2 regions of the Bacillus sp. FAU18 genome follow, and region 2 is predicted to be linked to the other one. Evidence: a T-box and tRNA genes for the amino acid it is inferred to sense, from the RefSeq annotation. Region 2 holds a T-box; the other holds one or more tRNA genes.
What was found. The T-box of region 2 lies ahead of glyQ (glycine--tRNA ligase subunit alpha). A T-box ahead of a tRNA ligase gene usually reads a tRNA of that ligase, here a tRNA-Gly.

Region 1 (16,437 bases), 1.6 Mb from region 2:
GCCGTGCTTGTTTTATCTGCAATTTGTGAATAATGGAACGTCGTACGGTTTGTATAAATCGTCGTAATTAAGCTTGTACCAATTGATCCGCTGATTTGGCGAAGCGTGTTGCTCATCGCCGTACCGTGGCTGTTCAGACGGGCAGGAAGCTGGTTCATACCCGCTGTCATAACCGGCATCATTAAGAGTGACATACCGAATGCACGGATTGAGTAGATCAGCATGATGTGTGTATATGGTGTATCAATCGTTAATTGCGTATATTGATATGTTGTCACCACTGTAACGAGAAGCCCGATAATCGCAAGCGGTCTCGGACCGAATTTATCAAACAAAATACCTGAGATCGGTGACATGATCAGCATGACGATCGCACCTGGAAGCAGAAGCAGACCGGATTGAAGCGCCGTAAAGCCGACCAGGTTTTGCAGATAGATCGGTAAAAGGAACATACCAGTGTAAAGTGCCACTGTAATAATGATATTAATGACACTCGAGAGTGAGAAAATGTCATATTTAAACACTCTGAAATCAAGCATCGGATCATCATGGCGCAATTGCTGAACAACAAAAGCAACAATTGCAATGGCTCCGATAATAACTGTAGACAATACAATCGGGTCGGTCCAGCCGTCAGATCCGGCTTCACTGACTCCGTATAATAAGGAGGCGAATCCGACAATCGAGAGGATTGCGCCAAGAGTATCGAGTTTGATTTTTTGCGGCTCCACCATATTTTTAAAGATGAAGAAAGCCACAATGATAACAATTGCGCCGATCGGCACAAGTCCGTAAAACATAATGCGCCATGTATAATGCTCAATAATCCACCCGGAAAGAGTCGGGCCGACCGCTGGAGCAAACATCATCGCTAGCCCGAAAATCCCCATTCCTTTCCCCCTGCTTTCAGGCGGGAAAATTAACAGAATGGTTGTCATAACGAGCGGCTGCAAGATACCTCCGCCCACGGCCTGAATCAAACGGCCGATCAGCATTGTAGAGAAGTTAGGTGCGATACCGCAGACTAACGTACCGAGCGTAAAACAAAACATCGCGACGAGAAAGAGACTCCGCTGGCCAAATCGTGTAATCAGGAAAGCAGATAACGGAATCAATACACCGTTAACAAGCATGTAACCTGTTGTCAGCCACTGAATCGTCGTTGCACTTACGCCAAATTCAGTCATTAAGTGCGGCATTGCAACATTAAGCAGTGTTTGGTTTAGAATTGCCAAAAATAAACCCGCCATTAGCACAATCAGCAATGACATAGGGTTTTTTGCATTTTTTTCTTTGCCTGTAGCCATCTAAGACAACCTCCTTTCATGGTTTGATGACTGATCTGTTTTACTCAGAAATTTTAACAGATGCATTCATTCCAGGAAGCACCTTATCAGATGGGTTTTTGATTGAAATTTTCACAGGAATTTTTTGTGTTACTTTTGTGTAGTTTCCGCTTGAATTTGTAGAAGGAAGCATATCAAAAGTTGAGTTAGTCGCATAACCAATTTCTTCTACAGTACCGTCAAATGTAGTATCAGGGTCTCCGTCAACTACTACGTCTACACTATTTCCTACTTCAATATCCGCAATATCTGTTTCTTTAATATTTGCTGTGATGTATAGGTTGTCCATGTCAATCGTTTGTGCAATTGTTGTACCAGCTTGTACGGTTTGTCCGTTTTTCACTTCGTTTTTCACAATTGTTCCATCCATAATGGATTTTACGTCAACAGTTTGTTCACCTTTGATTTTTGCAACTGTGTCGCCTTTTTTCACTGTTTTTCCTTCGTCCAGATCCCAGTCAGATACTTTACCTGCTGCTGGAGCAGTAATAGCAGCCATATCGCCCGCTACTTTTGCTTCATCTGTTTTTACATAGTTTGTGCTTTGATAATAGTAGTAAGCACCTCCAGCTATAATTGCAAGAACAACAATCAAACCGATAATGTTGGTCAGAATTAAACGTCCTCTGTTCATTTTGTTTTCTCCTTTCGTTTCATCCTCTATCATTTTGCGGAAAGCTGGTGAAAATATGTGAGAAGTTTTTAATTACCGCTTTTTTCTGAACAGCCTTCAGCAAGCTTCGTTAAGCTTCCGGCTAGTTTGCGCAAATACTGCAGCTGGGAGGTATCAAGCTTTTGGTACAAGCCAGCACCCATTTTTGCATATTGCACAGCGGCTTTTTCTATCAGTTCTTCCCCCTCTTCGGTTAACTGAATCATGACGATACGGCGGTCATCCGGACTGTCATATCGATTCATCAATTGGCGCTTATACAGAATATCTGTCATCCGCGTCACAGAAGCAGGCTTAAGATCAAGCGACATTGCCAGCTTGCTTAGCGGGGTGCTTCCGCTTTGATGAATTTTAAACATCAGCAAATATTGAAGGACTGTAATATCAAAAGGCTCAAGCACAATCTCCAATATCTTCTTCTGTTTTTTATATATCGCCCGAGACGTATCGAAGAGCTGTTCAAAAGTGAGCAAAGCACGTTCTGATTCAGTCAACTCCTTTTCACCTCATTCCTCAATAATAGTTCACAAGATAAAATATTAATAAATGAAAGAAGATTTGTCAAAGGAAAAATTTCTTTTTCTCCCGTATTTTTTTCGCAAACGTTTTCTTGCTTTTATTAAATAAAAAAAAGCCCTGAAATGGGCTTTTCATTACGAAAATTGATGGCTTACACCAGACTCTTCATTTCTGAAAAAATTCTTAAGAGCCTGAAAAACATCAGATTTCTGTTTTAAAATATAGTACTTAAATTTCTCATCTTTTACATTTTTATATGCAGACATTAACGTTGAATGCCTGTTGTACTGATTGACCTCGCCGTAGCAAAACAGATTGGCCTTCTTCATAATATCATTGACCAGCTTCACACAGCGCGCGTTATCAGATGTCAGGTTGTCACCGTCAGAAAAATGAAACGGGTAAATGTTATAGCGGGCGGGATTGTACTTTTCATCAATAAGCTCAAGCGACTTCCGATATACGGAAGAACAAATGGTTCCGCCGCTTTCTCCCTTTGAGAAAAAATCCTCCTCCGAGACCACTCTTGCTTCTGTATGATGGGCAATAAATTCAATTTCCACAGTCTCGTATTTTGTCCGCAAAAAACGGGTCATCCAGAAAAAGAAGCTTCTGGCCATGTATTTTTCCCAAACCCCCATACTGCCGCTTGTATCCATCATGGCTAAAACGACCGCTTTTGATTCGGGCTTTGTGATGTCATTCCACGTCTTATATTTCAGGTCCTCCGGATAAATTGGGTAGAACGACGGTTTTCCTGACATTGCGTTTCGTTTAAAGGCTGACATCATCGTTCTTTTCTTATCAATATTACCGGTTAACCCTGTTTTACGGATATCATTAAACTCGATATCTGTATGAATGATATTGTCCCGCTCTTTTTGCTGGAGATTCGGAAGCTCTAATTCTTTAAAAAGCGCTTCTTCTAAATCCATTAATGAAACTTCCGCTTCATAATAATCCTCGCCTGCCTGATCACCGGCACCCTGCCCTTTTCCAGGCCCTTGTTTTTTGTCTGAACCATCCCGGGCCACAACATCTCCAACCTGGCTCTCGCCGTCTCCTTGCCCTACATGTTTATTTTTATCATAGTTATAACGGATTTTATACTCATCAAGTGAACGGATTGGGATCTTCACTACATCTTTTCCATTAGACATAATAATGCTTTCCTCAGTTACGAGGTCCGGAAGATTGTTTTTGATCGCTTCCTGCACTTTTTTCTGGTGGCGCTGCTGGTCATCGAAGCCTTTGCGATGGAGGGACCAGTTTTCCTCAGAAATCAAAAAATGGCCGCTGTCATTTTGGGACATGAATTCCCCTCCTTAACCATTTGTGGTCGTGATACATACGTATTCCGGCTTGTGCCAGATTATGAAACAAGTCTTTCGAAAAGATTTATATTCATCATATGCATAAAAGCACATTTAATTGACAAACTATTTAGAAAATGGGACAAAATAACCCGCCCTATTCGGACGGGTCACGTTGCTTATCGGTTCAGCAGGCTGCCGACATATTTCAGCAGCTCATTGGCGCTCGTCGAGTTGTAGCCGTGCTCATCAATTAAACGGGCCACGACTTCGTTTACCTTTTTCAGCTGCTGCTCATCCGGCGTTTTTGTTGAAGTCGTAATTTTAACGACATCCTTCAGATCAGCAAACAGCTTTTTCTGGATAGCTTCACGCAGTCTTTCATGGGAATTGTAATCAAACCGCTTGCCTTTTCTCGCATAGGCCGAGATGCGGATTAAAATTTCTTCGCGGAACGCTTTTTTGGCGTTTTCCGAAATGCCGATCTGCTCTTCGATGGATCTCATCAGCTTTTCGTCAGGGTTCATTTCCTCTCCAGTCAAAGGATCACGAAGCTTGTTTTTATTGCAATAGGCCTCTACGTTATCGAGGTAATTGTCCATAAGTGTTTTTGCTGATTCTTCATACGAATACACAAACGCTTTTTGAACTTCCTTTTTCGCAATGTCGTCATATTCCTTGCGGGCGGCAGAAATAAAATTCAAATACCGCTCCCTGTCCTCGCTTGAAATTGATGGGTGCTGATCAAGACCTTCTTTTAAGGAGCGAAGGACATCGAGAGAATTAATCGATTCCATATTTTTTCTGATAATCGTTGAAGAAATCCGGTTGATCACGTACCGCGGATCAATGCCGCTCATGCCTTCATCATTATATTCTTTTTTCATATCCTCAACGTCGACAGAATTATATCCTTCCACACTTTCTCCATCATACAGTCTCATTTTCTTGACCAGATCAATATCCGACCGCTTCGGCTCTTTTAACCGGGTAAGGATTGAGAACATCGCGGCGACCTTCAACGTATGCGGGGCAATATGAACATCCGCCACATCGCTCTCAGCGATCATTTTTTCATAAATTCTCTCTTCCTCAGACACTTTTAAATTATAAGGAACCGGCATCACGATGATTCTTGAGTGCAGGGCTTCATTCTTCTTATTAGCAATAAATGAGCGATACTCCGTTTCATTCGTGTGAGCCACGATCAGCTCATCAGCAGAAATTAACGCAAACCGCCCAGCTTTAAAATTCCCTTCCTGTGTCAAGGAAAGCAAATGCCAGAGAAATTTCTCATCACATTTCAGCATCTCCTGAAACTCCATCATCCCGCGGTTCGCTTTATTCAGCTCTCCGTCAAACCGGTAAGCGCGCGGATCCGATTCTGAACCGTACTCGGCGATTGTTGAGAAATCAATACTCCCCGTCAAATCGGCAATATCCTGAGACTTCGGATCAGAGGGACTGAATGTTCCAATTCCCGTACGCTTATCTTCTGAAAAGAAGATGCGCTCCACCTTCACATCCTCAATTCTTCCTCCGTACTCTTCCTCCAGCCTCATGACATTTAAAGGAGAAAGACTTCCTTCTATTCTAATGCCGTATTCCCTGTAAAAGTCATCGCGTAAATGATGGGGGATTAAATGTAGAGGGTCCTCGTGCATCGGGCAGCCTTTAATCGCATATACAGCGCCATTATCTGTCAGCGTGTACGCTTCGAGACCTTTTTTGAGCATCGTGACCAGCGTGGATTTACCGCCGCTCACAGGCCCCATCAGCAATAGAATCCGCTTTCTGACATCTAGACGTTTGGCAGCCGGATGAAAATACTCTTCCACAAGACGCTCCAGAGATTCTTCAAGCCCGAACAGCTCGCGGTCAAAAAAACTGTACTTCTTGCGTCCGTCAATCTCCTCTATCCCGCTGTCTTTTATCATATTAAAAACTCGAGAATGAGCAGATTGCGCGACCATCGGATTTTCTTTAATAATCTCCAAATAATCGGCGAAAGTTCCTTCCCATTTCAGCCGCTGCTCTTCCTCTCTGTACTGTTCAATTTTCTTTAATATATCCATAAGGACCTCCTCTATCATGTTTGATACACTATGCAAATAAGGTACTTTGTTACAATCTATGCCGCCATCTCGTGATACATGCTTTGGTTTCTTAAAAATAAAGATACTTATACATCGTTGACAAGGCAGACTTCGACCGTTCATAATAAAGAAAAATACAGAATCATCCAGACTCGGACAGCACGGAAAAATTGAAGAGGGGGAGAGACGGTGAAAACAATCATCATGATGGGTGTCATTGTCACTTTTTTAGTATCAATTTTTACCGCAGGATACGAAAGCAAGCCTGGAAAAGAATAAAAAAGGGTGCTCCTGAAAGAGCACCCTTTTTATATAACAGAACAATGTTTTATAGTTTTGTTTTTTCTTTAATCTGTGAATGCGGATTGCATTCATATTTGTTTTCGTACTCAATTGTTCCGATGCTGCATCCTGGCCCGATGATCACTTCTTTTCCCCTGACGACTGCCGCTTCGGTATTCTCCAAATAAACCCGATCGCCTTCTATGACATCGGCGATCAGCTTCCCTTTCTTCCGGTTAAAAAAACTCGCGCGTCTTTTCACTGTAATTGTTGTTCCGCCGATTTCCTGCACATGGCTTATATCATGGCTCAATCCCAGCTTGATCTCACCCGAATTTAATAACCCCGATACATCAACACAGCCTGTGACATGGAACATTTCTGTTTCACAATCACCTTTTACGCTAAGCTTCCCTTTCACATCGCAGGATTCTCCAGTCATATTCCCGCCAATTTCAGTCTGGCCTTTCAGATTGAATCGATCAAATTGAAGTGAGCCGCTGACTTTCATTGTCCCATATATATTGATTTTGCCGGCTGTCAGATCGCCTTTACATTCACTTTCTCCGAGCACACGCAGCCGCTCAGTCTCTGCTTTTCCGAGAAAAAGGCCCGTTCCGTATATGCGGCAGCCTACAGCAGACAGCCCTTCTCCAACTACACCTTCTCCTTTGATGCTGACATTGTGATACGCGCCTCCTGCGGCATGCCCAGCGCCATATAATTTTAAATTTCCCAGTTTTGTTGTCTCCATTACGATCCTCCTTACAACTTTGTAGATGTTTCAACCGATGCGCTTGGGTCACAGGTATAGTCCCCGCTGTATTCGACAGTTTCAATCTGGCAATCCGGGCCGATGACCACTTTATTTCCGCGCACGGTTTTCGCCTTTGTATTTGTCAATTCAATCACGTCACCTTCGATCAGCTCTGCTGTTAGAACAGGCTGCGGCATCAATCTGAGCAATGTCAGCATTCCTTTTCTGCAGGTCACTTGAAGATGGCGGCAGCCGATCTCCCGCGCATAGCTTTCCCCTGCAGAAAGCTTAATGATCACCTGGTCTGCATTTAAAAGCCCGCTGATTTTGCATTTCCCTTCTGATTGAAAGGTTTCTGTTTCACAATCTGCTTCCATGACAGCTTTTCCGCTAATGTCAATGGCATCAGCCTTGACAGTGCCGCCAAATGTTGATGATCCAGCGATTTTCAATTGTTTTGCAGATACCTCTCCTTGAATAAAACCAGTGCCATTCATCCGGATAGATTCTGCTTCAACGTCTCCATGTATCTTTCCTGAACCGCTGATGGTTACCGCTTTCGCTTTGACGCTGCCGTCCGCTTTTCCGTTTCCATTAAAAGAAAAAGTGTCACACTCCACGTCCCCGGCCACTGTCCCGCTGCCATTAATCTCAACAGATTGAAATGTTCCTCCCTTTGAACTTCCTGATCCGTTTATCACCAGCTTTTCCACTACATCCATTGATGGCCCTCCTGCATAAATGTTGTTTTTAATTCCTCTGAAGCTTTTAATAAATCTATCCGTTCCACAACCTTTACGGATGATTCAAACAAAATGCTGTCCGCCGCAGCCGCTATAAAACAAGTTGTGACACCGAGCTTGCGGAGCACAATCAGCTCCGTCTGTTTTTCAATCTCTTCAGTATCATGCTTCTTTAATACCTCTGCAGCCATTTTTGCTTCTGCAAGGCTGACATTTCCAGACTGCAGCAGTCCCTCAAGCACATACAGCGAAAGCAAATCGCTGGATGAAAAAACCCGACTTTCTCCGTCTTCTGAATAGGCTTCAAGAGCAGGCCTTGAAACCAAACCCTTATGAAGCAATTCATCAGCGGTCATGCTGACATCCTTCATTTTCGGCGACAGCATTTCCCTCATTTCATCCAAAGACAAATTTTCTTTCATCTTTTGAATCATTGATATACGTTTTAAAATCTCCTCTCTCGGAAAAAACGTCTCTTGCCCTGTAAATGTGGATTTACGAATAAACCATTCCTCAGGTATTAAGTTTTTCCGCTTCCATCGATACAGCTGACCGTATGAAATCGATGTTCTTTCAAGTAATTCTTTTTTAGAGATTAATTGTTCTTCCATAAGTCCAGCTCCTTTGATGGGTACATTGTAACATAACACTGTTACGTTGTTAAGCCCAAAAACGAAACAAAGCATTTCAACATCTGCAAAAAACCCGCCCATCATCGATGAGCGGGTTTTTTCACTATTTTAAATCACGGTAATTTTGCTGGCGCAGCGCTTCATAAACAAGAATCGCGGCTGTATTGGACAGATTTAACGATCTGACGTGCTCTGTCATCGGAAGACGCAGGCAGCGGTCCATATTATTTTGAATTAAATCCTTTGGCAAACCGCTTGTTTCTCTTCCGAACACGAAGAAATAATCCTCGTCAAGATCAGTGTAATCAAATGATGTATGAGGCTGCTGGCCAAATTTTGTAATAAAGAAAAACTGGCCTTTTTCATATGCCTCAAACAATTCTTCTAACGAATCATGATACACAACGTTAACAAACTCCCAATAATCGAGTCCGGCACGCTTCAGCATTTTATCATCCGTTGAAAAGCCGAGCGGACGAATCAGGTGTAGCGTTGTATTGGTTGCTGCACAAGTACGTGCAATATTCCCTGTGTTAGCGGGAATTTCTGGTTGATATAAAACGACATGTAATGCCACAATGTTCACCTCTGTTTTTCTTATCCGCCCATCATTATAACATTAATTACTCTTTTGTCGTATCATCAACGATATGAAAAAAGGCATATCGTATTGAGGGTGTGTATGCCGTAGAATCCTCATATGACCAATACCTCATCCGGCTGTCATAGGTCTGGGCGTTGACAAGCGGCATATTGCCTTTGTCCTTTGCCACGACAATCGTTGTATGATTAAACCGGCCGTCTCCTTCGAAGTCATAGCAAATCACATCGCCCGGCATCAGTTCTTCCGCTGATTTCACCCGCACCGCACGCAGTCCGGCCTTTGAATTCGACAAATACATTTTCATAGAGTGAGCCACCGTCCAGCTGTAGCTCCATGAGCTTTGTTTCATCCACCAGCCTGATCCCCTGTTCGGATGACCGCGCATCGGCGCGCCTCCTGCATGAAGACACTGAGAAATAAAATTGGTACAGTTATCGCTGAAATTTTTATAAGCAGGATTGCGCTTGTTCCAAAATTTCTCGGCATATTGGACAGCGCCGAGACGATCGTATTGAAAAGCCCTGCCAAACGCTTCTCTTTCCTCTTCAGCTTCAGAATAGTCAATAATACTGGTCCCTTCATGAAATCCAGCCTGCTTTTTCGCAATTTCCTGATCACTAATCAAAATGTGATCATACAGGAAAGCCATTCGCTCCTCTATGTGCTCTTCTATATACAAGCTGTCATCTTGTTCCTTACACACGTATTCGTAATGGATGGTATACGAAAGGCAGGTCGTTCCGTCATCCTCAACCCGCACATGATTAATCACGGCCTTTGCTTTCGCTTTTATGATGTCAACTTTACGTTTTTCCAGAAGCTTTTTCTTACGCTCCATGACTTTAAGGTCTCCGACTTGAGACTCCTGTCTCATAGCATGCCCGTTAACCAGAAAGCCCAGCCGCTCCTCCGCTAATTGTTCTAAAATGTGCTTCAAGCTCACCCCACCCGCCATACTTTTTTATAGAGAAAAAACACTTGGATGATCTCAAGTGTTTTTTCCTTCTGCTCTATACGTATGTCAGGACAGGCCTTGTTTAGTCATGCCTGAAGCTTTTAGCAACTCAATTCCTTTTTCAATTTCCAGCTTTGCCTCTTCATCCTTCTCTTTTTCCAGCGCTTTTTCAAGCTCTTCCGCGTATGCGGGGTCTCCGATTTTCCCGATTGCCCATGCGGCTGTCCCCCTGATGACAGGACGCGGATCCTTGTGCATCAATTCCGCCAATTCAGGCAGTGCGGAAGCATCCTTAAAATGCGCAAGCGCGAGAATGGCGTTTCGCTGAATCGGTTTTTTCCCGCGCCAAGAACCTGAGACATGCCCGAATTTCTCCTTAAATTCCCGATTGCTGATGGTCAAAAGCGGCTTCAATAACGGTTTGGCAATCTCAGGATCAGGCTCCATTTCCGGATGAAGATGAAAATCCTTCCCTTTATTGAGAGGGCATACCGTTTGGCACGTATCGCACCCGTACAGGCGGTTTCCGATTTTTGTCCGGAATTCATCAGGCAAAAATCCTTTTGTCTGGGTCAGAAAAGAGATGCAGCGCTGCGCATTAAGCTGTCCGGGATTAACCAGTGCTCCCGTCGGACAGGCGTCCAAGCATTTCGTGCAGGACCCGCACATATCTTCAATCGGCACATCAGGCTCAAAAGGGATATTTGTGATCATTTCCGCCAAATACACATAAGAGCCATACTCGGGCGTTGTGATCATACAGTTTTTCGCACTGAATCCGATTCCGGCACGTTCCGCAACGGCGCGATCAGACAATTCACCTGTATCAACCATTGACTTCGTTCTGATATCCTCATGCTTGCTTTTTAGAAAATCCTCCAGCAGATCAAGCTTTTCCCTCAGCACATCATGATAGTCTTTCCCCCAGGAGGCTCTGCAAAAAATGCCCCTGCGCTCAGTTATCGTGCTTCTCGGCGCATCCTTCATTCTGGAAGGATATGCGAGAGCAATTGCCACTATTGATTTCGCTTTCGGCAAAAGAAGCTTTGGCGTCACCCTTTTTTCGATATCCGGCTCTTCAAAGCCGGAGAGATAGCCGAGCGATTCTTGAAGAATCAAACGGTCTTTTAAACTGTCAAAAGTATCAGCAGTCGTAAAACCAATCTTGTCCACGCCAATGCTTTTCGCGTATTCAATTAATTCTTCTTTGAGCTGATAAACGTTCATGTTTTGCACAGCCTCCTTTCTTTGTGATAAAACGATACAGCGTTTATAATAGGTTGATATCACGTAACTGGAGTGAATGCTAGTGAATATCAAACTTGATTCTGTTATTACTGAACGTGCGGCCGGCTTACATGCAGCTGCTGTCATTTATGAGAATATCGAAGTCGGCTCCTCACCGCAAATGCTGAAAGGCAGACTCCGCCTGTTTCAAGAATCCTTGTTTTTCGACTATGCGGACTGCGGTATATCCGATGAATCCTTCGTCAAGGAATGGCAGGAACTCTTTAAACAGCTTAACCCTTCATTTGAGGGAGAAACAACCCCAATGGAGGACATGCTGGTCCCAATATCCAAGGAACAATTCATGGAAAGTAAAGACTCGGCCCATGACACAATCAATTTTTTCGCATTAAAATATTCTCTGCCCATTATGATTTATGATGCCGGCAAGCTTCACGAGCAAGTCCGGATCTCATTGGGAGAAAAAGAAAACATATTGATTTTCTCTGATGAAAACGGCGTATTTGGCGATTTCAAAAACAACGTCAACCACTATCCCGTTTCAAACGAGACTAAGAATATGCTGCAAATCATTTTTTTCCCGCCATCCATTGAGAAAAGCAGCGCTGTTAACCTCTTATCATCATTAACGAAAATGTTTGAACAAATTCACGGCGGCACCCATACAGTACATTGGCTTACGTAAAAGAACACGAATACCGTGTTCTTTTTTACATAAAAAAACGCAATACTTCGTTTATCTGAGAAACGAAACACTGCGTTAATAACGTATGTATGGAGCGGGTGATGAGAATCGAACTCACGACATCAGCTTGGAAGGCTGAGGTTTTACCACTAAACTACACCCGCATTTGTGGTTGTCAGTAACAGTACCGCTCTGACTTTTTTTATATTACATGTTTATTTATTTTTCGTCAAGGGAATATAAAAATTTTGTCGAAAAAAAGTTATCTTTTTGTAAAGTTGTTAAGTTCCATTTACATAATGTTAAGTATACTATACAATATAATCAATCGAGATTGTGAAGGGGACAGACGTCATGATGAAAAATAAAGTAAAAGAGCTGAGGGCACGCTTCGGCTATTCTCAGGAAAAACTAGGAGAAACAGTCGGCGTCACAAGACAGACTGTGGCTGCTATCGAAAAAGGCGATTATGTTCCCTCACTGCTGTTAGCACTGAAAATCTGCAAAACCTTCTCCATGAAAATGGAGGATGTCTTTTGGTTAGAGGAGGAAAACTAAGATGAGCATGAAAACAAAAGCAGCTTTTCAACTTGTGTTATTTGGCCTTGCATGCTGGACGCTGATTGCATACTTTGAAGCGTCAGAAGGCATTGCATCTTTTTTTCGCACAAAGAGCGGCGGGATGGTATTTGAATTAAACCTCACCCCCTTTATTCTGTTTGTTGCGGCGTCTGCGGTTTATTTGTACTTACAGAAAAAAAGCCGCCCTGCCAGAAAGCAGCTTCTTCTGCCTGATGAGTTTGAAGAGCAGGATGAAAGAGAGCAGATGATGACGGCAAAAGCATGTCGCGCGTCATATATCGCTGTATACTTCTCGCTGCCTGCCGCAGCGGTTCTTCTCATTTTTTATCCGCTATTTCAATCACGTATTCCGTTTTTCCCTATTATTATTGTGTTTATCATCATGATCATCCAGCACCTTTCCTACGTCATCTCTTTCAAGAAAAACGAAAAAAACTCCGGCGCGCTGTAATCGGCCGGAGTTTTTTCTTACCAGCTTGCTTTTTTCACACCGGGAATCTGGCCTTTATGGGCCAGCTCCCTGAAAGCGATTCTGGACATTTTAAACTTCCTCATATATGCTCTCGGGCGCCCCGTTACCATGCAGCGGTTGTGAAGCCTTCCCGGTGCTGAATCTCTTGGCAGCTTGCTGAGTGCCTCGTAATCTCCTTTTTCCTTCAACTCGCTTCTAATACCAGCGTATTGCTCAACAAGCTGTTGGCGTTTTAACTCTTTTGCCACTTTTGATTTTTTAGCCAAGTCACATAGCCTCCCTTTTAAATCGAAATTGTTACGATTTAAAATGTATCATGCACCATTCAAAAAAGCAAGCATACCGCTTTGTAAAACAGACGGCCTGAAGCCGCCCATTCTAATGATGCAATTCCACATAATACAGTAACGCATCTTGATGCTTAATGAGCTCTTTTTTATGTTCAGAGGTGTGCATTGTCTCGTCAGTCCCTCTAATACTGCTGCCGATCAAAGCAGGCTTCTCGAAAGTAATTGGTTCCGGCGATGAAATATTCTGAGTCATTTCCTGTGTTGTGCTATCGTCGCGTTTCACCGATGAATCAGCCGCTATATTTCCCTGTTTATCTACAATGCCAAAATGAATGGTGGTATGTTTATTCTTTCCTTCCCCCTCTTCATTCTCAAAATAAACAAATTGTATGGTATCGGTTTTTTCCTCTGAATAATCTGCACGAACCGGTCCAAACCTCTCAACAAGCTTTCCCTTTTGATAATGTTCGATGTACATGTCAGCTGAAGAAATACCTTCACCGATATTGACGGCTTCGGCAGTGAATGCCTGTGAAGCTGCGACATCCATTCTGTTTTTTTCAAGATCTGATATGTCCGCCGCTTTGATTTCCATCTGTTTTGAATGTCCGCATGCTGACAGCATAGCTATGAGACAAATGACTGCCGCGCTTCTCAATGTTTTCAGAAAAAAAGCCCTCTTTTTTTGAATATCATACCATGTTCGGGGGCTGTATTTTAGTTAAACTCATACATTTTTCTCTTTGACAAAATAAGTGTTTCCTACCGCTTCTCCCCTTTTGTTCTGAAGCTTTCTCGTCCGATCATTTTCAAACGGCAAAAGCGGAAATACAAGCTCTGCAAAATAATACGCTTCTTCTAAATGCGGATAGCCTGAGAATATAAACGATTCTATGCCGAGTGCCTGGTACTCCGCTATCCGGTCGGCAATCGTCTGCGGATCACCAACAAGAGCTGTTCCTGCCCCTCCTCTGACCAGGCCGATCCCCGCCCACAGATTCGGGCGGATTTCAAGCTTCGTCCGATCGCCTTGATGAAGGACGGCCATCCGCTGCTGGCCTGAAGAGTCGTAACGGCTCAAAGCTGCCTGCGCTTTGGCAATGGTGTCATCATCCAAGTGGCTGATCAAGCGCTCTGCCGCTTCCCATGCCTCTTGTTCAGTTTCACGAGCAATGACATGAAGCCTAATGCCAAATCGAACGGACCTCCCTTCTTTTTCCGCTTGCTTTTTGACTCTCTCTATCTTTTCTTTTACTTGTTCAGGCGGCTCACCCCATGTCAAGTACACGTCTGTATGCTTTGCGGCAGCTTCAATTCCAGCCTGTGACGAACCACCGAAATAGATGGGCGGATGCGGCTCTTGCTGCGGCGGGAAAAGCAGATTGCTGTTTTCCACTTTTATATGCTTTCCTTCATAGGAAACCGTTTCTCCCTGCAAAAGTCTCCGCCAAACGGTTAAAAATTCGTCTGTTGCCTCGTAGCGCTCATCATGGCTGATAAACAGGCCATCGCCTGCCAGCTCATACGGATCGCCCCCAGCCACAACGTTGATCAGCAGCCGGCCGTCTGAAATGCGGTCTAGGGTGGATGTCATTCTGGCTGCTAAAGAAGGCTGCATTAAACCAGGTCTTACCGCGACTAAAAACTTTAAGTCCTTTGTTTCTCCTGCCAGTGCCGACGCTGTAAGCCACGGGTCCTCGCACGATCTTCCCGTTGGCAGAAGAACTCCTGTATATCCCAGCCTGTCTGCCGCCTGCGCGACTTGTTTAAAGTAAAGATGATCCGCAGTCCGTCCATCACTTTCAGATCCTAAATATCTCGCGTCTCCATGAGTCGGTATAAACCAAAGAATTTCCATATTCATCTCCCCTTTATATCTTTTATCCTTCGTAGCTGTTTCTCCACTTTAACAGCTTTCGTTCAAGCATCCTGACAAAGGAATCCGTCAGCTTTCCAACCACTGCAAAAATGATAATCCCTGCAAAGACTTTATTCGTTTGTGAAAACTGTCTCGCATCCATGATCATATAGCCGACTCCCGAGCTTGAGCCCATCAGCTCTGCCACAACGAGCCCGAGCCATGCAATGCCGAGCGATAAGCGAATGCCTAGCAATATATTGGGCAGGGCTGCCGGCAATATCACTTTGGATATCTGCTGATGCCATTTAAATTCAAGCACCCGGGCGACTTCAAACAGCTTCGCGTCAACCCCGCGGATGCCGTTAAACGTATTGATATAGACAGGAAAGAAGGCACCGAGCGCAATCAGCAAAATTTTAGATACTTCGTCAAATCCGAACCATAAAATAAACAGCGGCGTGACGGCCAGATGAGGTACGGTTCTAAGCATTTGCAACGACGGATCAAGATACAGCTCCGTCCGTTTGGAGAATCCGGCCAAAATCCCGATCATCAATCCAAGCCCCGCGCCAAGCAAAAAACCAAGCGCCGCCCGATAAATGCTGATTTGCAGATGGCCGAACAGTTCGCCGGACAAAATAAGCTCCTTAAAGGTCAGAACAATCGTAACAGGTGTAGGCAGCACTGTAGCGGACACAACCCCCAGCCCGCCGATGACCTGCCAGATGGCAATGATGACAGCGGGCAGTAAAAGCCCCTTCATCCAGCCGTATCTCTTCCTTCCGGGCTTTTTTCGCACCGCTTCCGCATTCGTTTTGGGCAGCGAGCCCGCAGCCTCTGCTTTCATCATTGATCACCTCCTGAGGAATGTTCCTTTAATGCTTTTTTGATAAAAGTGTTATCGACAACATCTTTCACATCAATCTTCTTATCTATCGCCTTTGTTCGAAATTGAAAATCTGCTGTTTCCTGCTGCGCTTTCACAATGTCGTCACTGATGACCTCATTCAGAGGTTCAGTATTTTTCAGCACATTTTCGACGACCTTTTTATCGAGATCTTTAATGTCAGAATATAAGTCCGCTGCTTCATCCAGATGTTCCTTTTGCCATACAACGGCTTTATTAAACACCTTCAGAAAACGGACCACTTCGTCTGGATGCTCTTCTGAAAACTTTGTTCTTACTAAAGTAAAACCCGGTGAATATAAATCTGTGCTTTCTCCGTTCACAAGGATTTTTGCTCCGTGTTTTATTGTTTCTAAGGACAAGTACGGCTCCCAAATGGACCAGGCATCAACAGATCCGTTTTCAAATGCGGAAGCTGCTTCATCAGGCTGAAGCTGAATAATTGTCACATCGTTAGCTGACAACCCCACTT
Region 2 (16,437 bases):
TAATCATAAAAAAGTGCTTGAAAACCCTGATATGATTTCTCAGACAGTCCTTGGAAAAGGATTGGACTCAGGAACTGCGTTTGAAATTCTCTCCATTGATATTGCAGATGTAGATATCGGCAAAAACATCGGTGCAATTTTACAAACCGATCAGGCCGAGGCTGATAAAAACATCGCGCAGGCAAAAGCGGAAGAACGACGTGCGATGGCTGTCGCTCAAGAACAGGAAATGCGCGCCCGCGTAGAAGAAATGCGCGCGAAAGTGGTAGAAGCCGAAGCGGAAGTGCCGCTTGCGATGGCAGAAGCTTTACGTGAAGGGAATATTGGCGTCATGGACTACATGAATATCAAAAACATCGATGCTGACACAGAAATGCGTGATTCATTCGGCAAACTGACGAAAGATTCGTCTGATGAAGACCGCAAATCATAATCTCTCTAAGAAGGGAGAACTCTGATGGAAGATATACTGACCAATCCGCTTATTATTGCAGCGATTATCGGAATCATTTCTGCGATTTTCGGCAAAAAGAACAAAGAAGAAAAGCAAAACAACCAAAAAAGAAAAAAAACTCAACACGTGCAATCTGCTTCTCCTCAAAAGAAGCAGTCAAAAGAAGACGCCCCTGCACCTATCCCTAACCGTATGGAACAGGCAAGACGGGAAGCGGAAGAAAGACGCAGGGAAACAGCAAGAAACTTGAAAGGGCTGGAACGAGATCTTGCTGCTGCCAAACAAAAAACAGTATACACAAAACAAAAAATGCTTCAGGTGAATAAAGACACCGTCGTACAGGGGATCGTTCTAGGAGAGGTGTTCGGACCTCCACGGGCGAAAAAACCTCACCGTACGATGCGCCCGGCCCGTAAAAATTAAAGTGTTAGAACCTCCTTTCAAATCATACATATGAGATGAAAGGGGGTTCTTTTTGTATGGGGCAAAGAAAGAATCGTATGAAAGCTTGGCTGACAAGAGCATTGGAAATTCCCCCGGACGTTATGATGGATCTGCCGAGGATTACAATGGTTGGCAGACTTCATATCTACATAGAAAACCACAGAGGTCTTTTGCTTTTCAGTGAGAATGAAGTGAGGCTTATGCTGAAGCAGGGCCAGTGCATCATATCTGGTAAAAATTTTGTCATCAAGGCGATTCTTCCGGAAGAGATACTTTTGGAGGGTACGATTGATGTCGTTCGATATGTTGAGTCATAAAGCCGAGGGGGAAATGTTGTGAAAAATAAATGGCTGTCTTTTTTTTCGGGTAAGGTCCAGCTTGAATTGACGGGAAGAGGGATTGAGCGGCTCCTTAATGAATGCACAAGACAGGGGATTCCGGTCTTTCATGTCAAAAAAAAGAAAGAAGCCGTATCGTTATATATACAGCTTCAGGATGTACATGCCTTTCGGCGGGTGAGAAGTAAATTTAAATGTAAAGCCCGATTTATCAATCGGAAGGGTTTTCCCTTCCTGTTGCTGAAATCAAAGCTGAATATAGGGTTTACGATCGGTTTTGCGATTTTTTTCATCCTTTTGTTTTTGCTGTCCAATATGGTGTGGAAAATTGATGTGACAGGCGCTAAGCCTGAAACAGAACATCAAATGAGGCAGCATCTTAATGAAATCGGCGTCAAAAAGGGCCGTCTGCAGTTTTTAATGATGTCGCCCGAAAAAATACAGAAATCATTAACCAATGGAATAGACAATATCACTTGGGTCGGAGTTGATCTGAAGGGGACGACCATTCACATGAAAGTTGTGGAGAAAAATGAGCCCGAAAAAGAAAAGTATGTTAGCCCGCGCAATATTGTCGCCAAAAAGAAAGCAACCATTACGAGAATGTTTGTGCAAAAAGGACAGCCCATGGCTGCCATACACGATCATGTTGAAAAGGGTCAGCTGCTTGTTTCGGGACTGATCGGCAGCGAAGACCATCAGCAAGAAGTTGCCTCAAAAGCAGAAATTTACGGAGAAACCTGGTATAGATCAGAAGTGACAGTCCCGCTTGAAACATTATTTAACGTCTATACGGGCAAAGTAAGGACAAAGCACAAGCTTTCTTTTGGTTCTTTGGCAATCCCGATCTGGGGGATGACGTTTAAAAAAGAGGAATTGAAGCATCCAAAAACAGAACAAGAAAAGCATTCGCTTCATTTTCTCGGATTTAAGCTCCCTGTATCCTATGTCAAAGAGCAAACGAGAGAAAGTGAAGAGGCTTTACGAAAATATACGAAAGAAGAAGCAATTCAAGAAGGCATTAAATTGGGTAAACAGGATGTAGAGGATAAAATAGGCGAAAACGGCGAGGTGAAAAGTGAAAAAGTTTTGCACCAGACTGTTGAGAATGGTAAAGTAAAGTTGATTATTCTCTACCAAGTTATAGAAGATATCGTTCAAACCACACCTATTGTCAGGGAGACTGAAGAATGACAGAACATTTACTTGCGATGAATCAAAAACTGAAAAACCCGGACGAGGCGCTTTCACTCTTCGGGAACCAAGATTCTTTTTTGAAATTGATGGAGAAAGATCTGAATGTAAATATCATTACGCGCGGCGAGACGATTTATGTTTCAGGCGATGATGAATCGTTTCAGATTGCAGACAGGCTGCTGGGATCGCTCCTCGCTTTAATTCGCAAGGGGATAGAGATCTCTGAACGTGATGTGATTTACGCCATCAAAATGGCAAAGAAGAATGAACTTGAATACTTTGAAAGCATGTATGAAGAAGAAATTACAAAAAACGCAAAAGGCAAATCAATCCGTGTAAAAACAATGGGACAGCGGGAATACGTGGCCGCTATGAAGCGGAATGACCTTGTATTCGGCATTGGTCCGGCGGGAACCGGGAAAACGTACCTGGCTGTCGTAAAAGCAGTCCATGCTTTAAAAAACGGACATATCAAAAAAATCATTTTAACAAGACCTGCCGTGGAAGCTGGTGAAAGCCTTGGTTTTCTCCCAGGTGACCTAAAAGAAAAAGTAGATCCTTATTTGCGCCCGCTGTATGACGCTCTCCATGATGTGCTTGGGGCAGATCATACAGAACGTCTGATGGAAAGAGGCATCATTGAAATTGCTCCGCTCGCATATATGAGGGGACGGACGCTCGATGATGCTTATGTTATACTTGATGAAGCACAGAATACCACGCCTGCTCAAATGAAAATGTTTTTGACGAGACTGGGTTTTGGCTCTAAAATGATCATTACAGGTGACGTTAGCCAAATTGATCTGCCGAAAGGCGTCAAATCGGGACTTGCAGTAGCGAAGGAGATGCTGAAAGGAATAGACGGCATTTCTATGATTGAGCTAGACCAGACAGACGTGGTCAGACATCCGCTTGTTGCGAAAATTATTGAAGCATACGATAAGCAAAATTAATGCTGAATGACCCGATCGCGCGTTATCGGGTCATTTTTATGATTGCTTATGGGCTTGATGTTTCAAGAGGAGGTTCTTGTGTTGAAAAAGAAGGCTAAGACCAAAAGCAGCTCAAAAAAATGGAGCAGTTTTAAAAATGCCCGCTCCATGCATGTACTGCTGTATCTTCTGCTGGCTGCCATTATGTTTGCTTTGCTCTTTGTACATGTTAAGCCGGAAACACTTGATTTAGACCTGTTTTCAGTCAGCGACAAGACCATTTACGCTCCGGCAACCGTAGAAGATCAAAAAGCCACAGAGGAAAAAAAGCAAGCCGCTGAGGACGCGGTTGAAGATCAATATACATTAAAAAAAGAATATACAGACAATCGGATTGACCTTGTGTCATCAATATTCGACAGTATTAGTGAAGTGAAAAAATCATCGGAAGAAGGCAGCAAATCACCATCGGAAAAATCAATGGTCAAATCCGTAAAGGATAAATTGACGTCAGATGTGAATGATTCCATATCCGAGGATTCCATCAAGACATTGCTGAAAGCAGACAGTGAAGACTTTTCTTTTGTCAGAGATACGGTCATTACCGCAGTAAATACGGTCATGAGCAGTGAAATCCCTTCGGATAAACTATCTGATGCAAAGGATAAGGTAGAAAAAGAGCTAAAGAGCAATTCTATTCCGTCTAAATACTTGGGAGCCGCGACAGAAATCGGGCGTTTTGCTATTATTCCGAATTACGTCTTCGATCCGAAAGCAACAGAGGCAAAACGGCAGGAAGCCTCAGATAATGTCCAGCAGGTTCAAATCAAACAGGGACAAGTGCTCGTGGAAGAAAATGACCTCATTGATCGGGAAGTGTACAGGAAACTTGAGCTGACCGGGTTATTAAATAACTCAAATCTCTTTAAACCGATCAGCGGGCTATTGATTATGATCGGACTTTTCATTGCAACACTTGTATATTATTTTGAAAAACAGAAACAAAATCTGAAGTTTAAAAATCAATCCATTCTGTTATTCTCGATTATCACAACACTTTTGCTTGTGATCATGGAGGTTGTCAGTTTGTTTCAGAAGATGGAGTATAATAATATCGGCTATCTGGTCCCCATTGCGGCCGGCGCCATCTTAATCAAACTGCTGATGAATGAACGCATTGCCATTTTGGGAAGTATCATTCTTGCGATTTGCGGAAGTATGATGTTTAATCAGGGTGTGACAGGAACATTCAATTATGTCATAGGGATTTATTATTTGATCAGCGGCATTTCAGGTGTATTATTTTTAGGAAAACACAATGCAAGATCAAAGATTTTGCAGACCGGACTTTTCGTGGCGTTTATTAATATGGTTGTCGTTCTATCCTTATTATTGATCCAGAACACTGCGCTTTCGGGTCTTGAAATCGGCACGTTAATGCTCATGGGGGTTGTGTCGGGGTTTGCTTCATCTGTATTGATCATCGGCCTGATGCCGTTTTTTGAGACGGGCTTTGGCATTTTATCCACCATGAGGCTGCTCGAGCTGTCTAATCCTAACCATCCGCTATTGCGCAAAATACTGACGGAAACACCAGGTACATATCATCACAGTGTAATGGTTGCCAATTTATCAGAGGCAGCCTGTGAAGCGGTTGGGGCTAATGGTTTGCTTGCAAGAGTCGGCGCATATTATCACGATCTCGGAAAAACAAAGCGCCCGCAATATTTTATTGAAAACCAAATGAATATTGACAATCCGCATGACAAGCTGTCACCTCAGTTGAGTAAAAATATTATTATCTCGCATACGACAGACGGTGCGAATATGCTGAGAAGCTATAAATTTCCGAAAGAGCTTGTCGATATTGCTGAGCAGCATCATGGAACCTCGCTTTTAAAGTTTTTTTACTATAAAGCGAAGGAAAAAGGCGACCAGATTACAGAGGAAGAGTTCCGTTATCCGGGGCCGAAGCCGCAGTCAAAGGAAGCCGCAATTATATCAGTGGCCGACAGTGTTGAAGCGGCCGTCAGATCCATGCATAATCCCAATCCTGAACGAATTGAAAAGCTTGTCCGGGGTATTATATCCGATAAGCTTCAGGACGGACAGTTCAGTGAATGCGATTTGACATTTAAAGAGCTGGATACAATCGCAAAAACGCTCTGTGCAACATTAAAAGGAATTTTCCACTCCCGGATTGAATATCCGGAGGCTACTAAGAAGGTGAAATAGATGAGTTTACTGATTGATATCGTTGATGAAACGGGAAGCGTCTCAGAAGAGATGCTCAAAGAAGTAGAAAATCTGCTTCAATTTGCCGCTGAGCGTGAAGGCGTTCAGGACCAGGCTGAAGTTTCTGTCACGATTGTTTCCAATGATGACATACATCAGATTAACAAAGAATACCGGGGAAAGGATGCTCCGACAGATGTCATCTCATTTGCTCTTGAAGAAGAGGGAGAAGGCGAGATCGAAATCGTGGGCGCTGAAATGCCTCCGGTTTTAGGTGATATTATCATCAGTGCCGATCGCACAAGAGAGCAGGCAGAGGAGTATAATCATTCTTTTAAAAGAGAGCTCGGATTTCTAGCTGTACACGGATTTCTGCACCTTTTAGGATATGACCATATGACGAAAGAGGAAGAAGAGGAGATGTTTACTAAGCAAAAGGAATTGCTGGACGCTTATGGACTCAAAAGATCATAGAAATGAGCTGAAGCGATTCTTCAAAAGCTTCGTGCATGCAGGCCGGGGCATCTGGGAAACAGCGCGGACGGAGCGGAATTTCCAATTTCATGCCGCAGCCGCCTGCGCTGTTCTCATTTGCGGCTTCCTTGTAGAGCTCAGCATGATTGAGTGGATGATTATATTCCTTTTGATTGGCGGTATGTTTTCGCTTGAGCTTTTAAATACAGCCATTGAACATACGGTTGATTTAATAACTGACAAACATCACCCTCTTGCTAAAGCGGCCAAGGACGCTGCCGCCGGGGCTGTTTGCGTTTTTGCCGTGATTTCGTGTATCATTGGTTTACTTATTTTTTTGCCAAAGCTGTAATGGCTGAAAATTCTTACATTTATTTTACATTTTTAGAAATGGGCGTGAAAAAAAGCGCGCGATTATGTAAAATATAAAGTGATAGCGGTACCATTATAGGTAAGAGAGGAATGTACACATGAACAGACAAGAATTAATAACAGAAGCTTTAAAAGCGCGTGATATGGCATATGCGCCGTATTCCAAATTCCAAGTAGGAGCCGCTCTTCTTACCAAGGATGGAAAAGTGTACAGAGGCTGCAACATTGAGAACGCGGCATACAGCATGTGCAATTGCGCCGAGCGTACTGCTTTATTTAAAGCTGTTTCTGAAGGGGATACAGAGTTTCAGATGCTGGCCGTTGCGGCTGACACCCCTGGACCGGTATCTCCGTGCGGAGCCTGCCGCCAGGTGATTTCTGAGCTTTGCACAAAAGACGTTATTGTCGTACTAACTAATTTACAAGGACAAATAAAAGAAATGACTGTGGAAGAATTATTGCCAGGCGCATTTTCATCGGAGGATTTACATGACGAACGAAAGCTTTAAATCAGGATTTGTATCCATTATTGGAAGACCAAACGTAGGAAAATCTACATTTTTGAACAGAGTCATTGGACAAAAAATCGCGATCATGAGCGATAAGCCCCAAACGACGAGAAACAAGGTGCAAGGAGTACTGACGACAGGCACATCACAAACCATTTTTATTGACACACCAGGGATTCATAAACCTAAGCATAAACTTGGGGACTTTATGATGAAAGTGGCGCAAAATACATTAAAAGAAGTCGATTTGATCTTGTTTATGATCAATGCTGAGGAAGGCTACGGGAAGGGCGACGAATTTATCATTGAGAAATTGCAGACGATGTCTACGCCTGTATTCTTAATCGTAAACAAAATTGATAAAATTCACCCCGACCAATTGCTTCTGCTAATTGACGAATACCGCAAACGTTATCCTTTTAAGGAAATTGTTCCGATTTCTGCTTTAGAAGGAAATAACATCGAAACATTGCTCGCTCAGATTGAAGCGTATTTGCCGGAAGGGCCGCAATTCTATCCGAGTGACCAGGTAACTGACCACCCTGAACGATTTATCATTTCTGAATTAATCAGGGAAAAGGTGCTGCATTTGACGAGAGAAGAAATCCCGCACAGCATTGCGGTGGCCATCGAATCCATCAAAGGGCAGGACAACGGTTCTGTGCACGTAGCGGCAACGATTGTGGTCGAGCGGGATTCCCAGAAAGGCATCGTGATCGGTAAAAAAGGAAGCCTTCTAAAAGAGGTTGGAAAAAGAGCGAGAGCGGATATTGAAGCACTGTTGGGCTCCCGTGTCTACCTTGAATTGTGGGTGAAAGTGCAGAAAGACTGGCGTAATAAAATGTCCCAGCTTCGCGATTTTGGCTTTAAAGAGGACGAATATTAATCTCTTGCTGTGTGTGTCATTATCTCACAGGAACAGGGATACATTAGCAAATTTTGTTTAACATGAAATGGAGGACATCTGGTCAAGATAAAGGTAAGAATTTGGAGTTTAGGTAAGCTAGTTTAACTACAGAAAGGTGGGTTTCTTGTGTTGAATTTTACCTGGAACGTATTTTCTCAAACAGGAAATGTTGATACGTATCTTCTTTTTAAAGAACTGGAAAAAGAGAACATGGAAAGACCCGAAGAACTAGAAGATGAGCTAGCCCGATTTGATTATCCAATTTTATAAACCTCTTGGCCGCTCCTGCTTGAGGAAGGTGCGGAAATGCTGACAAAATGTGAAGGAATCGTTCTTCGCACAAATGATTACGGAGAGACGAATAAAATCGTAACATTACTGACAAGAGAACACGGAAAAATAGGTGTTATGGCACGAGGCGCCAAAAAACCGAACAGCCGTTTATCAGCAGTCAGCCAGCCCTTTTTGTATGGTTCTTTCTTAATGCAAAAAACATCGGGCCTCGGAACGCTTCAGCAGGGGGAAATGATCCTCAGCATGAGAGGCATCAGGGAAGACTTGTTTTTAACAGCATATGCTGCCTATATTGCTGAGTTAGTCGACAGAGGCACAGAAGAAAAAAAGCCAAATCCTTATTTATTTGAATTCATACTAGAATCATTAAAACAGCTGAATGAAGGAACAGATCCGGATGTTATCACCTTCATTGTTCAAATGAAGATGCTCGGTGTCATGGGCCTGTATCCTGAGCTGAATCATTGTGTACATTGTAAAAGCCAAGACGGAACCTTTCATTTCTCTGTTCGTGATAATGGTTTTATATGCCACCGCTGTTTTGAAAAAGATCCTTACAGAATACCGATTAAACCGCAAACGGCAAGGCTGTTAAGACTCTTTTACTATTTTGATCTGTCGAGACTCGGCAATGTGTCCTTAAAAGAGGAAACAAAAGCTGAATTAAAGCAAGTGATTGATTTATATTACGAAGAATATTCGGGATTGTATTTAAAATCAAAGCGCTTTTTAGATCAAATGGAAAGCATGAAACATCTTATGGGTGAAAACAAAAGTTGACATTTGGTCCATCTTTTTATATGATCATTTATTATAAAATATGTTGCAGTGAGAGAAAGAAGTACTTGCGTTTACCTCATGAAAGCGACCTTAGGGCGGTGTAAGCTAAGGATGAGCACGCAACGAAAGGCATTCTTGAGCAATTTTAAAAAAAGAGGCTGGGATTTTGTTCTCAGCAACTAGGGTGGAACCGCGGGAGAACTCTCGTCCCTATGTTTGCGGCTGGCAAGCATAGAGACGGGAGTTTTTTGGTTGCTGCCGCAGTCAACTTATGAAAGAAAAGTGGAGGTGCTTGAAATGAATATTCAAGACATGATTCTAACCTTGCAAAAGCATTGGTCCAGTCAGGGCTGTGTGCTTATGCAGGCTTACGATGTAGAAAAAGGAGCCGGCACGATGAGCCCGTATACATTTTTGCGCAGTATCGGCCCTGAACCGTGGAAAGTGGCTTATGTAGAGCCTTCCAGACGTCCTGCAGACGGCCGCTACGGGGAGAACCCGAACAGACTGTATCAGCATCATCAGTTTCAGGTCATTATTAAACCGTCTCCTGATAACATTCAAGAGTTGTATTTGGATTCCTTGCGTGCTCTTGGAATTGATCCGCTTGAGCACGATATTCGCTTTGTTGAAGACAACTGGGAGAATCCGTCTTTAGGCTGCGCGGGTCTAGGCTGGGAAGTTTGGCTTGACGGAATGGAAATAACACAATTTACGTATTTCCAGCAGGTCGGAGGATTAGAGTGTAAACCCGTTTCTGTAGAGATTACGTATGGAATTGAGCGTCTCGCGTCTTATATCCAGGATAAAGAAAACGTGTTTGACTTGGAATGGACGTCAGGGTTTACAGTAAAAGATTTATTCATGATGGCCGAATATGAGCATTCTGTTTATACGTTTGAAACATCAGACGTCGATATGCTGTTCCAATTGTTCAGCACATATGAAAAAGAAGCGATCAAGCAAATGGATAACGGACTTGTTCATCCAGCATATGACTATGTGCTGAAATGCTCGCACACCTTCAATCTGCTTGACGCCAAAGGTGCGATCTCTGTTACCGAGCGGACGGGCTATATCGCAAGAGTGCGGAATTTAGCTAGAAAAGTAGCAAAAACCTATTATGAGGAACGAGAAAAACTAGGGTTCCCAATGCTTAAAGGGGAGGGTTCTTCTCATGAGTAAACAGGATTTACTTTTAGAGATCGGATTAGAGGAAATGCCGGCGCGCTTTTTGAATGAAAGCATGGTTCAGCTTGGCGACAAGCTGACAGGCTGGCTTAAAGAAAAAAATATTACTCACGGTGAAGTGAAACTCTTCAATACACCGAGACGTCTTGCTGTGTTCGTTAAGGATGTCGCAGAAAAGCAGGATGATATAAAAGAAGAAGCAAAAGGGCCTGCGAAAAAAATTGCCCTTGATGCGGACGGGAACTGGACAAAAGCGGCAATCGGCTTTTCAAAAGGCCAAGGCGCGAATGTGGAAGACCTGTACATTAAAGAAGTAAAAGGCATAGAGTATGTATTCGTGCAAAAATTCCAAGCCGGCCAAGAAACGAAGTCGCTTCTGCCGGAACTGAGCGGTTTAATTACAAGCTTGCATTTCCCGAAAAACATGCGCTGGGGAAATGAAGATTTGCGTTATATCCGACCGATCAAATGGATTGTCGCATTATTTGGACAGGATGTCATTCCATTTTCGATCACAAACGTTGAGTCTGGACGGACAACACAGGGACATCGTTTCCTCGGACATGAAGTGTCAATTGAATCACCTTCAGCTTATGAAGAGCAGCTCAAAGGGCAGCATGTTATTGCTGATCCTAGCGTCCGAAAGCAAATGATTCAATCTCAGCTGGAAACAATGGCTGATGAAAACAATTGGAGCATTCCAGTTGACGAAGACCTTCTTGATGAAGTGAATCATTTAGTAGAATACCCGACAGCTCTTTACGGTTCATTTGAATCCGAGTTTCTGTCAATTCCTGAAGAAGTGCTTGTCACAACAATGAAAGAGCATCAGCGCTACTTCCCTGTCAAAGACAAAAACGGTGACCTGCTGCCTCACTTTATCACAGTCCGAAACGGCAACAGCCACGCGATTGAAAATGTGGCCCGAGGCAATGAAAAAGTGCTGCGCGCACGTTTATCTGATGCTTCATTCTTCTACAAGGAAGATCAGAAACTAAACATTGATGCAAATGTGAAGAAGCTTGAAAATATCGTTTTCCATGAAGAGCTTGGTTCTCTTGCTGATAAGGTTAGAAGAGTCACATCAATCGCAGAGAAACTTGCCGTTCGTCTTCAGGCTGATGAAGATACATTAAAACATGTGAAACGGGCTGCTGAAATTTCTAAATTCGACCTTGTGACGCATATGATATATGAATTCCCTGAACTTCAAGGAATTATGGGCGAAAAGTATGCGAGAATGCTTGGCGAAGATGAAGCTGTGGCTGCGGCAGTTAATGAACATTATATGCCTAGATCAGCGGGCGGAGAAACGCCTTCTACTTTCACCGGAGCTGTTGTAGCAATGGCGGATAAGCTTGACACAATCGCTTCATTCTTCTCTATCGGCGTAATTCCGACCGGTTCCCAGGACCCTTACGGACTGCGCCGCCAAGCAAGCGGTATTGTTGCGATTCTTCTTGACCGCAACTGGGGAATTTCATTTGAAGAGCTGCTAACTTTCGTACAAACCGATAAAGAAAATGAACTGCTGGATTTCTTCACTCAGCGCTTGAAATATGTCTTGAATGCTGAACAAATCAGACATGATGTCATTGACGCCGTGCTGGAAAGCTCTGAGCTTGAGCCGTACTCTGCGCTGCATAAAGCACAAGTACTGGAGCAAAAGCTTGGTGCACCTGGTTTTAAGGAAACAGCCGAAGCGTTAGGCCGAGTGATCTCTATCAGCAAAAAAGGAGTCCGCGGAGACATTCAGTCTGATCTGTTTGAAAATGAATACGAAGCAAAACTGTTTGATGCCTACCAAACAGCGAAGCAAAATCTGCAGGAAAACTTCAGCAAAAAAGATTATGAGGCGGCGCTTGCTTCACTTGCAGCCTTAAAAGAACCGATCGATGCTTACTTCGATCATACAATGGTTATAGCGGATAATGAGTCATTAAAGGCAAATCGTTTAGCGCAAATGGTAAGCTTGGCGGATGAGATCAAGTCCTTTGCGAATATGAATGCCCTTATTGTAAAATAAAGAGAGAAAAGGCGGTTGCTGTGTGATCGGTAATCGTCTTTTCCCCATTTATAAGTTTTTTGTTTGATTACAAGATATTTACGTTATAATATGGATTATTATTTCTTTACATAGCTATGAAGTGAAAAGGTGGTGAGTACGATCGAACTAAATAAACGGCAAGAACATATTTTGCAGATTGTAAAAGAAAACGGGCCGATTACAGGGGAGCATATTGCAGAAAAGCTGAACCTAACCAGGGCGACATTGCGCCCGGATTTAGCCATACTCACCATGTCAGGATTCCTCGAGGCGCGCCCGAGAGTCGGTTATTTCTATACGGGAAAAACCGGCACGCAGCTTTTGGCGGATAAACTCAAAAAGCTTCAGGTGAAAGACTTTCAATCTATCCCCGTAGTGATTCACGAAAACGTTTCTGTGTACGATGCGATTTGCACCATGTTTTTAGAAGATGTAGGTACTCTGTTTGTGGTGGACCGCGATGCTGTTTTAGTCGGGGTGCTTTCACGAAAAGACTTGCTCAGAGCGAGCATTGGCCAGCAGGAGCTTACATCGGTCCCTGTTCACATCATCATGACAAGGATGCCGAACATTACGGTGTGCAGACGCGAGGATTATGTGATGGACATTGCAAAGCACTTAATAGAAAAACAAATTGATGCACTTCCTGTCATCAAAGACACCGATAAAGGCTTTGAAGTGATCGGCAGAGTGACAAAAACAAATATGACCAAAATACTTGTCAGTTTATCTGAAAATGAAATCCTATAAGATTGCAAACTAACGGGGGGATAATATGAATAACCGCATCATCTATGTTGTATCGGATTCCGTCGGTGAAACGGCTGAATTGGTAGTGAAAGCAGCACTCAGCCAATTTAACGGATCGGCGGATGATACTCATGTAAGAAGAATTCCTTATGTTGAAGATATAGGCACTATCAATGAAGTGATTTCACTTGCAAAGGCAGACGGGGGCATTATCTGTTTTACACTCGTGGTGCCGGAAATCAGAGAATATTTGATAGCCGAAGCGGAAAAAGCAAATGTTTTATATTATGATATTATCGGCCCGTTGATTGATAAAATGGAAACAGCCTACGGTTTAACAGCGAAATACGAACCGGGGCGGGTGCGCCAACTTGATGAAGATTATTTCAAAAAAGTGGAGGCCATCGAGTTTGCAGTTAAATACGATGATGGACGTGATCCAAGAGGGATTTTAAAAGCTGATATCGTTTTGATCGGCGTGTCAAGAACGTCTAAAACACCGCTGTCTCAATATCTCGCACACAAACGCCTGAAGGTTGCCAATGTTCCGATTGTACCAGAGGTTGATCCGCCGGAAGAACTCTTTAACGTTGATCCGAAAAAATGCATCGGTTTAAAGATTAGCCCTGATAAACTGAATCATATCAGAAAAGAACGCTTAAAATCACTCGGGCTTAATGATAAAGCGATTTATGCAAATATCAATAGAATCAAAGAGGAACTCGAGTATTTTGAAAAGATTGTGGATCGGATCGGCTGCCAGGTTGTTGATGTTTCAAATAAAGCGGTTGAGGAAACAGCAAATATTATCCATCATCTCAAAACAAAAAACATATAACTCAGGACGCTCTATCCTGGGTTTTTGGCTGTGCCAAAAGGGAATAATGAAAAACAATAGCATCTTTGTGAAGTTTGTATTATAATAAAAAATTGTGATAAAATGATTAATTTTAGGTTTAAGGATCGTGTGATACGAATAAACTATTATGGGTAAGATGTCAAGAATTTCTCCCGGAAATTTTTCGACAAATTCATATACATCCACAATAATAAAGGATGTGCGATTTTGCTTGCTTTTATGCAGGAGTTTAATGGAGGGATGGAGAATTACTCTTCTTAATGAACAAGAAAAGACGATTTTTGTCGATGCTGATGCTTGTCCGGTAAAAGATGAAATTTTACAAACAGCATCCGAGTATGAAGTTCAAGTTCTTTTTGTCGCTTCATTTGAACATTATCAGCTTTCCAGAAGCAATGAAGAAAAATGGAAGTATGTTGATCCTCATAAAGAAGCTGCTGATTTATATATCGCAAATCACGTAAAACCGGGAGATATCGTTGTGACGCAGGACATCGGATTAGCATCTCTGCTGTTGAACAGAAATGTCTCTGTTATGTCGGAAAGAGGTCGTCTTTACAAAGAAGACACGATTGATTTTGCTCTAGAGGGCCGTCATTTTTCCGGCAAACAAAGAAGAAAAGGCGTATATGCCAAAGGGCCTAAAAAATTGAATAAAGAAGATCGAGAACGATTTATTGCACTGCTGCAAAAAATCCTGTCGAACGATGAAGGGATTTTGCACTAAAGCATCGAATAATGTACGACGGAGTGTTATAAGATGGGAAATCGGATACCAGATGAAATTGTGGATCAGGTGCAAAAGTCGGCAGATATCGTTGAAGTCATAGGTGATTATGTTCAATTAAAGAAGCAAGGCCGAAACTACTTTGGACTCTGTCCTTTTCATGGAGAAAGCACACCTTCGTTTTCCGTATCGCCCGACAAACAGATTTTTCATTGCTTTGGCTGCGGAGCGGGCGGCAATGTTTTCTCTTTTTTAAGGCAGATGGAAGGCTATTCTTTTGCCGAGTCGGTTTCTCACCTTGCTGACAAATACCAAATTGATTTTCCAGATGATATAACAGTCCATTCCGGAGCCCGGCCAGAGTCTTCTGGAGAACAAAAAATGGCTGAGGCACATGAGCTCCTGAAGAAATTTTACCATCATTTGTTAATAAATACAAAAGAAGGTCAAGAGGCACTGGATTATCTGCTTTCTAGGGGCTTTACGAAAGAGCTGATTGATGAATTTCAGATTGGCTATGCTCTTGATTCTTGGGACTTTATTACGAAATTCCTTGTAAAGAGGGGATTTAGTGAGGCGCAAATGGAAAAAGCGGGTCTCCTGATCAGACGCGAAGACGGAAGCGGATATTTCGACCGCTTCAGAAACCGTGTCATGTTTCCGATCCATGATCATCACGGGGCTGTTGTTGCTTTCTCAGGCAGGGCTCTTGGCAGCCAGCAGCCTAAGTATATGAACAGTCCTGAAACCCCGCTCTTTCATAAAAGTAAACTGCTTTACAATTTTTATAAGGCCCGCATTCATATCAGAAAGCAGGAAAGAGCAGTCTTATTTGAAGGGTTTGCTGATGTCATATCGGCCGTAAGCTCGGGTGTAAAAGAAAGCATAGCCACGATGGGAACGTCTCTTACAGATGATCATGTCAAGATCCTGAGAAGAAACGTCGAAGAAATCATTCTTTGCTATGACTCTGATAAAGCCGGTTATGAAGCCACCTTAAAAGCTTCGGAGCTTCTGCAAAAAAAAGGCTGCAAAGTCAGAGTTGCAATGATTCCTGACGGATTGGACCCTGATGATTACATCAAAAAATTCGGCGGGGAAAAATTTAAAAACGACATTATTGATGCCAGTGTCACCGTAATGGCGTTCAAAATGCAATATTTCCGAAAAGGAAAAAACCTGTCCGATGAAGGCGACCGACTAGCTTACATTAAAGACGTACTGAAAGAAATCAGCACGCTTTCAGGGTCTCTAGAGCAGGAAGTCTATGTAAAGCAGCTTGCTTCAGAGTTTTCGCTTTCACAGGAGTCTTTAACTGAGCAGCTGTCTGTTTTCAGCAAGCAAAACAAACCTGCTGACAATAGCGGTGAAACAAAAACGCGGCGAGCGCATCTGACGACAAAAGCAAGGCAAAAACGTTTGCGTCCGGCGTATGAAAATGCAGAAAGGCTGTTACTCGCTCACATGCTTCGAGATCGGAGCGTCATCAAAAAAGTGATTGACCGGGTAGGGTTTCAATTTAATATTGATGAGCACCGGGCATTAGCCGCCTATCTTTATGCTTTTTATGAAGAGGGAGCCGAGCTGACGCCTCAGCATCTGATGGCCAGGGTGACGGATGATCATATAAGCCAGCTCTTGTCTGATATATTAATGCTTCAGGTTAATCAAGAGCTTAGCGAAGCCGAGTTATCAGATTATGTAAAAAAAGTGTTGAATCAAAGAAATTGGTCAATGATAAAAGAAAAAGAGGCGGAAAGAGCCGAAGCCGAAAGGCAAAAAGATTTTTTAAGAGCTGCTTCTCTGGCTCAAGAAATCGTTACATTGAACCGATCTTTAAAATAACTGGAGAACTGATGAGGAGCATTTATTGGCAATGATTCCTTGCGGAGGAGCAAATAGATCGCTTAACCTCATCATGAATTGT

Region 1: it has a tRNA-Gly gene. The T-box ahead of glyQ (glycine--tRNA ligase subunit alpha) is inferred to sense a tRNA for this amino acid. The anticodon was not compared.

What each region holds. Positions count from the first base shown of each region.
Region 1 is NZ_JBVYHZ010000003.1:238,280-254,716, reverse strand. Features, by position in the region: gene AC0OMU_RS01550 (MFS transporter) at 1-1,307, opposite strand, end outside; gene AC0OMU_RS01545 (biotin/lipoyl-containing protein) at 1,348-2,013, opposite strand; gene AC0OMU_RS01540 (MarR family transcriptional regulator) at 2,049-2,513, opposite strand; gene yhbH (sporulation protein YhbH) at 2,673-3,851, opposite strand; gene prkA (serine/threonine protein kinase PrkA) at 4,031-5,926, opposite strand; gene AC0OMU_RS01525 (polymer-forming cytoskeletal protein) at 6,276-6,983, opposite strand; gene AC0OMU_RS01520 (bactofilin family protein) at 6,995-7,708, opposite strand; gene AC0OMU_RS01515 (YhbD family protein) at 7,699-8,340, opposite strand; gene trmL (tRNA (uridine(34)/cytosine(34)/5-carboxymethylaminomethyluridine(34)-2'-O)-methyltransferase TrmL) at 8,465-8,947, opposite strand; gene AC0OMU_RS01505 (amidase domain-containing protein) at 8,985-9,920, opposite strand; gene queG (tRNA epoxyqueuosine(34) reductase QueG) at 9,987-11,147, opposite strand; gene AC0OMU_RS01495 (B3/B4 domain-containing protein) at 11,230-11,853, shown strand; tRNA gene AC0OMU_RS01490 (tRNA-Gly) at 11,944-12,017, opposite strand; gene AC0OMU_RS01485 (helix-turn-helix transcriptional regulator) at 12,211-12,411, shown strand; gene AC0OMU_RS01480 (hypothetical protein) at 12,413-12,886, shown strand; gene rpsN (30S ribosomal protein S14) at 12,904-13,173, opposite strand; gene AC0OMU_RS01470 (hypothetical protein) at 13,286-13,822, opposite strand; gene ssuD (FMNH2-dependent alkanesulfonate monooxygenase) at 13,925-15,055, opposite strand; gene AC0OMU_RS01460 (ABC transporter permease) at 15,078-15,908, opposite strand; gene AC0OMU_RS01455 (aliphatic sulfonate ABC transporter substrate-binding protein) at 15,905-16,437, opposite strand, start outside.
Region 2 is NZ_JBVYHZ010000003.1:1,806,012-1,822,448, reverse strand. Features, by position in the region: gene floA (flotillin-like protein FloA) at 1-433, shown strand, start outside; gene AC0OMU_RS09710 (hypothetical protein) at 458-877, shown strand; gene yqfC (sporulation protein YqfC) at 934-1,215, shown strand; gene yqfD (sporulation protein YqfD) at 1,234-2,430, shown strand; gene AC0OMU_RS09695 (PhoH family protein) at 2,427-3,386, shown strand; gene pgpH (cyclic-di-AMP phosphodiesterase PgpH) at 3,465-5,600, shown strand; gene ybeY (rRNA maturation RNase YbeY) at 5,601-6,074, shown strand; gene AC0OMU_RS09680 (diacylglycerol kinase family protein) at 6,055-6,426, shown strand; gene AC0OMU_RS09675 (cytidine deaminase) at 6,545-6,955, shown strand; gene era (GTPase Era) at 6,936-7,841, shown strand; gene AC0OMU_RS09665 (YqzL family protein) at 7,989-8,132, shown strand; gene recO (DNA repair protein RecO) at 8,169-8,936, shown strand; T-box leader at 8,976-9,151, shown strand; gene glyQ (glycine--tRNA ligase subunit alpha) at 9,234-10,121, shown strand; gene glyS (glycine--tRNA ligase subunit beta) at 10,114-12,153, shown strand; gene ccpN (transcriptional regulator CcpN) at 12,286-12,924, shown strand; gene AC0OMU_RS09640 (pyruvate, water dikinase regulatory protein) at 12,950-13,762, shown strand; gene AC0OMU_RS09635 (YaiI/YqxD family protein) at 14,016-14,510, shown strand; gene dnaG (DNA primase) at 14,544-16,355, shown strand.